2 regions of the Staphylococcus sp. aM genome follow, and region 1 is predicted to be linked to the other one. Evidence: riboswitches for the same ligand, from Rfam matches in the RefSeq annotation. Region 1 holds a riboswitch; the other holds the start of a gene.
What was found. A riboswitch is a leader RNA that binds a small molecule or an ion and turns the genes downstream of it on or off. The one in region 1 is predicted to bind lysine.
Positions count from the first base shown of each region.

Region 2: linked by a shared signal. The riboswitch ahead of P7F85_RS05695 (amino acid permease) and the one ahead of P7F85_RS07025 (aspartate kinase) in region 1 are both predicted to bind lysine.

Region 1 covers NZ_CP121447.1:1,430,571-1,434,017, forward strand. Annotated here, with positions in the region: gene P7F85_RS07020 (aspartate-semialdehyde dehydrogenase) at 1-546, opposite strand, end outside; gene P7F85_RS07025 (aspartate kinase) at 605-1,810, opposite strand; lysine riboswitch at 1,892-2,068, opposite strand; gene P7F85_RS07030 (ABC-F family ATP-binding cassette domain-containing protein) at 2,328-3,447, opposite strand, start outside.
Region 2 covers NZ_CP121447.1:1,147,745-1,151,191, reverse strand. Annotated here, with positions in the region: gene P7F85_RS05695 (amino acid permease) at 1-1,395, opposite strand, end outside; lysine riboswitch at 1,593-1,766, opposite strand; gene thrS (threonine--tRNA ligase) at 1,817-3,447, opposite strand, start outside.

The DNA.
Region 1 (3,447 bases):
AATTGGATGAGGGTAGGCTTCAGGTGCTTTACCATTTGCACCTTCAGATAAATCTCTCTTACCCTTAACACCAGATCCTGAAACCGCTTGATATGTCGTATAAGCTACTCTTGATAAACCAAAAGCATCTTGTAATACTTTTAATGGTACGACAGACTGAATTGTAGAACAATTTGGATTAGCAATGATTCCTCTTGTAAAGTGTGGTTCGTTTACTTCAGGTACAACTAAATCAACATCTTCAGTCATACGCCATTGACTAGAATTATCAATGACAATAGCGCCCGCTTGTTCAAATAGTGGGGCGAAATGTTCACTTGTACCGCCACCAGCACTCATAAGTACATAATCAAAGTGTTCACTTGCTGCTTCATCTGTTAGTTCTTGTACTGTATATGTTTTCCCTTTAAATTCGATCTTTTGACCAGCTGAACGAGCTGAAGAAAATAGAACCAATTCATTGAAAGGGATTTCTTTACGGTCTAAAGTTTCTAACATTTTTGTTCCAACTAATCCTGTTGCACCAACTACTGCTAATTTTGTCATGTCTAAGTCACTCCGTTTTAAATATTATTAATATTGTGAAAAATTAAGTTAAAATCAATTATATATCAAATGCACCGTACAATTCTTCGACGGCTTTTTCACCATTTTCAGCATCAATGACATAAGAAATACTGATTTCAGAAGTGGTTGTTTGGTAAAAAGGTATCTTCGCATTGATTAAAGTAATAAATGCCTTAGATGCTACGCCTGACATATCTCTCATACCGGATCCGATTAATGAAATTTTGACATATGCTTCATTAATTTTATAATCCAAAGCTTCAAAATCAACGGCTAATTGTTCTAAAATAGCTGAGATTTGATGTGCATCTGTATCTTTAATACTGAAGGATAGTTGTAGTCCTTCGTGGTTGACAATTTGTGAAATCATATCCACATTAACTGAACCCATTTCTAGCTCTGTGAATAGTTGTGTTAATAATTGATTATCTGGTAGGGGATAGGTGATCGTTACATGCATCATGTGTTGATCTAATGCAACCCCAGTAACTGCTTTTTTCTCTAATAAATCACTTCTAGACATAATCCATGTTCCTTTCACATTTGATAACGTTCTTCCTAAATATAATGGTATATCATAATTTTTAGCCAACTCTACGCTACGTGTCTCAAGTACGCCAGCACCTAATGCGCTCATTTCCATCATTTCCTCATATGATACATACTCTAAACGTTTGGCATAACTCAGTACTCTTGGGTCTGTAGCATATACACCATCAACATCTGTGTAGATTTCACAAGGAATCTGATTACTCGTCGCTAAAGCTACTGCTGTTGTATCTGAACCACCACGTCCTAGTGTGGTTAATTCATGATCCTCATTGATGCCTTGGAATCCAGCTATAACAAGTACATCGTGGGTATCAAAAGCTGTTTCAAAGGTTGATGGGTCAATTTCAGCAATTTTACTTTTTAAATGATGACCAATGGTTTTGATACCTGCTTGATATCCTGTCATTGCTTTAGCGCTAATACCAATATCATTAAGTACCATTGATAAATATGAAACGGTTTGTTGCTCACCTGTAGTTAACAGTAGGGCGAGTTCTTGCTCTTTTGGTGTTGATGTTAAAGTGGACACATTCTCCATTAATTGATCCGTGGTTTTGCCCATTGCACTAACTACCACAATGAGTTGTTCACCTTGTTCAACACGATTTTTTAGCATACCTGCTATATTTTTAATTTTAGTAAAATCACTGACGGAAGAACCGCCAAATTTCAAAACACTTCTATTCAATATTTGTCCTCCTCAGTTAGTAGGGAGACACATCCATTCAATAAAAAAGAACAAGTCTGGAATGCGACTTGTTCTACATTTATGTACAAGTGATGCACTCCATTATTATGAAATAATGACAAACTCTTAGCTCTTAACCAAAAAGTCCAACAAATGATACCTGCTATTATCATTCGTTTCGGCATTGCCCCCTTTCAATATTAGCTGTTAGCAGACAGTTGCCTAATATTTACTCATGTTTAATGCGCCTCATCAAAATCTTATTCAATTGATATGTTTTTATTATACATATACCACATGTGACTGTAAACCGATAATTGCGATTTTTTGAAATAAACAGAAAATTTCAAAGTGATACTTAGCATTTTAATGGTTAGTATCTCTCGTGCACTCGGATGGTAAGACGAGTGTAGTCATTAATATAAATAACTAATGTAGTAGGGGAACGTTCATTATATCTGTATATAAAAAGCGTATAAATACATCATCAAAATGTATTCATACGCTCAATCGAAGTCATCTATTTTAATACTCCTGTTTCTTTTAAGTATTCTTCATATGGAATTTCTTTAGAAACAGCACCAGATTGATTTAAATCAATCACACGGTTAGCAATTGTATTGATAAATTCAAAGTCATATGATGTAAAGATCAATGAACCTTTAAATGATTTCAAACCATCATTGACTGCGGTGATACTTTCTAAGTCTAAGTGGTTGGTTGGCTCATCTAGTAGTAACACGTTAGCACTTGATAGCATCATTTTACTTAACATACAGCGAACTTTTTCGCCACCTGATAACACGCTTGCTTTTTTCTTAACTTCTTCGCCACTAAACAACATACGTCCTAAGAAGCCGCGTAAGAATGTTTCAGTTTGCTCATCTTCTGGCGCATATTGACGTAACCAGTCCACAAGATTCATATCCACACCATCAAAGAATTCAGAATTATCTTTAGGGAAGTAACTTAATGAAGTTGTTACACCCCATTTATAAGATCCTTCATCTGGTTCCATTTCACCAGCTAAGATTTTAAGTAATGTTGTTTTTGCAATCTCACTATCACCAATTAAAATGGCTTTATCATTAGGATTCATTGTAAATGAAATGTTATCTAATACTTTTTCGCCATCAATAGTTTTAGAAAGGTTTTGTACAGTTAATAAATCATTACCAATTTCTCTTTCAGGTGTGAATTTTACATATGGATAACGTCTGGATGAAGGTTGGATATCATCTAATTCAATTTTTTCTAATTGTTTCTTACGACTTGTTGCCTGTTTAGATTTAGAAGCATTCGCTGAGAAACGAGCAACGAAATCTTGTAATTCTTTAATTTTTTCTTCTTTTTTCTTGTTTTGTTCTTGAGCCATTTTTTGAGCTAATTGACTTGATTGATACCAGAAATCATAGTTACCAACGTAAACTTTAATTTTACCGAAGTCTAAGTCAGCAATATGCGTACACACATTATTTAAGAAGTGACGGTCATGGGATACTACAATAACTGTATTTTCAAAGTTAATTAAAAAGTCTTCTAACCAACTAATAGCTGGAATATCCAAACCATTGGTAGGCTCATCTAGTAATAGTACGTCTGGATCGCCAAATAAACTTTGTGCTAACAATACTTTTACT
Region 2 (3,447 bases), 280 kb from region 1:
GAATGCTAAGAATACTGGAATACCCATATAAGTAATAATAAATCTATTTAAATCAAAGTCTCCTGTTTTAATAAAATCGACATCTTGACCTAATATTACGATAATACATAAAAATCCAGCAAATATCGGGCCAAATGGGAATAATTTAGCCGTATATTTTAGTTTAGATTTATCATAATTTTGTTTATCAAATGCACGTCTAAATCTATAATGACTTACAGCTATACCGACCCAAGCAATGAATCCTGTCATACCACTAGCAGCTACGATATATTCATATGCATCACCACTAAAATGTTGTACTGCAAAAATCACTACAACAATAATTCCAGTTACAATTAATGATATGTGCGGCACACCATTTTTATTCGTTTTTGAAAATGAATTAAACGCTAGTTTATCTTTACTCATTGAATATAGCATTCTAGTAGATGCATACATTCCTGAATTACCTGCAGATAATACTGATGTTAAAATAACTGCATTCATAAATGATGCTGCAAATGCAAGTCCAGCATTCTTGAATACTAATGTAAATGGTGATGTAGAGATACTATTTTCTCCACCCATAAGTGCACTACTATCATAAGGTATTAACATACCAATGATGAATATAGCTAATATATAAAATAATAATATTCTCCAGAATACTTGTTTAATAGCTTTTGGAACGGCTCTTTCAGGATTTTCAGATTCCCCTGCTGTTATCCCTATCAATTCAGTACCTTGGAATGAGAAACCAGCAACTAGGAATACCCCTAATATTGAAAGTAAGCTCCCTCCTAAGTTGCCACCAAGGATTGGGCCGCTTCCTTTAGTAAACGTTTCAAAACCAACGAATTTACCGCCCATAATACCTACAATAGTTAATAAACCTATCACAATAAATATGATGACAGTAACAACTTTTATTAGTGCAAACCAATATTCACTCTCACCATATACTCGAACTGACAATGAGTTAAGTGCAAAGATAATTACTAAAAATATACAACTCCAGACCCAAGCAGGCACACTTTGCATTGGGGACCAATATTGTATGACTTGCGCGGCAATTGTTACATCTGCAGCTACAGTAATAACCCAGTTAAACCAATAATTCCATCCTAATGCAAATCCAAGTGATGGATCTACAAATCGTGTGGCGTAAGTACTAAATGATCCTGAAACTGGTAAATATGTGGCCATCTCGCCAAGTGATGTCATTAAGAAGAATACCATTGCTCCAATAATCGCATATGCAATCAAAGCACCTAATGCTCCAGCACTGTGAATGGCTCCACCCGAAGTCATAAATAGACCTGTACCAATACAACCACCAATGGCTATCATAGATATATGACGGTCTTTTAAACCTCTTTGTATACCTTCGTTTTGACTTTTGTTTTTACTCATAGAAGATTCCTTTCTTTGTATTTAGAGGCAGTTATGATTTTGTTTTATTATTTATTAAAGAAACAACACGTTAAGTTCTATATCTTCATTTATATGACTACACGATACCTCACTTAATCATGTTACTTTTATTTATAAATTTAAAACAAAAAAGTGGCTACATACCTTTAAGATATGCAACCACTTTGCTTTTATCTATATAAGGTAGCACATCACATTCTGTGACAGTACAGTTTCTTTCGAGAACTGTCCCAACAAATCATAATTATGGTTATCACTTGTTTCGGCAATATTACCTTTAACTTGTTCAACATACGTCCCATAAGACTTCTGACAAGCGACTCTTTAATATTGCAACCTCTAACTCAACTTTTTATTTAACTAACTTGTAATATACATGAACTGCGCTTAAATTTCAAGTTTATCTATGCTTTTTCAAACGGATTTCGTCTACTAAATTCCAGATGAATTCATCTTTTTCTAATGTCTCTTGGTCTTGTGAACCATACTTACGAACATTTACTTCATTGTTTTCTACTTCTTTATCTCCTACCACGATTTGGTATGGAATTTTTTGCATTTGAGCTTCACGGATTTTATAACCCATTTTTTCATTACGGTCATCGATTTCAACACGTACGCCTTGAGATTTCAATTCATCTTGTATTGATTTTGCATAGTCGTAATGTAAATCTAAATTAACTGGAATAATTTCTACTTGTTTCGGTGCTAACCAAGTTGGGAATGCACCTTTAGTTTCTTCAGTTAAGAATGCAACAAATCGTTCCATTGTAGATACAACTCCACGGTGTATCACTACTGGTCTATGGTGTTCTCCATCCTGACCAATATATGTCAGTTCAAAACGTTCTGGTAATAAGAAATCTAGTTGTGCTGTAGATAATGTTTCTTCTTTACCCATAGCTGTTTTAACTTGAACATCCAATTTAGGCCCATAAAATGCCGCTTCACCAATAGCTTCTTCGTATGATAATCCTAATTCATCAGCCGCTTCTTTAATCATGTTCTCAGCCTTATTCCACATTTCATCATCATCAAAATACTTTTCTTTATCTTCTGGGTCTCTATAACTTAATCTGAAACGGTAGTCTTCGAATCCAAAGTCTTTATATACATCTTGAATCATGTTAACTACACGTTTGAATTCTTCTTTAATTTGATCTGGTCTAACAAAGATATGTGAGTCATTTAAAGTCATACCTCTTACACGTTGTAGTCCTGATACAGCCCCACTAGCTTCGTATCTGTGCATAGTACCTAATTCGGCAATACGAATAGGTAATTCTCTATAAGAATGTGGTTTATTATTATAAACCATCATATGGTGTGGACAGTTCATTGGACGTAATACCATTTCCTCTGTCTCATCTAATTTCATTGGGGGGAACATATCCTCTTGATAGTGATCCCAATGTCCTGAAGTTTTATATAAATCAACATTTGCTAAAACTGGTGTATATACGTGGTCATATCCCATACTTACTTCTTTATCCACAATATAACGTTCAATTTCACGACGAATTGTAGCACCATTAGGTAACCATAGTGGTAAACCTGCACCAACAAGTTGACTATTAGCAAATAATTCTAAATCTTTACCGATTTTACGATGATCACGTTCCTTACGTTCTTCCAACATTTCTAAATGTGCTTTTAAATCTTTTTTATCAAAGAACGCAGTACCGTAAATACGTTGTAGCATTTTATTATTACTATCTCCACGCCAGTACGCGCCAGCTGTTGATAATAATTTAAATTCTTTTATTTTAGACGTAGATGGTACATGAACCCCTCTACATAAATCAGTAAATTCCCCTTGAGAATATAATGTCACATTTTCATCTTCAGGTATTGCATCAATTAATTCTAATTTGTATGGATCATCTTTGAAGAATGCTTTAGCTTCATCCCTAGTAACTACTTTTCTTTCGATTTTATGATTCTCATCAACAATTTTTTTCATTGTTTTTTCAATTTTTTCAAAGTCATCTGATGAAATTTTTTCTTCAGTATCAAAATCATAGTAGAAAC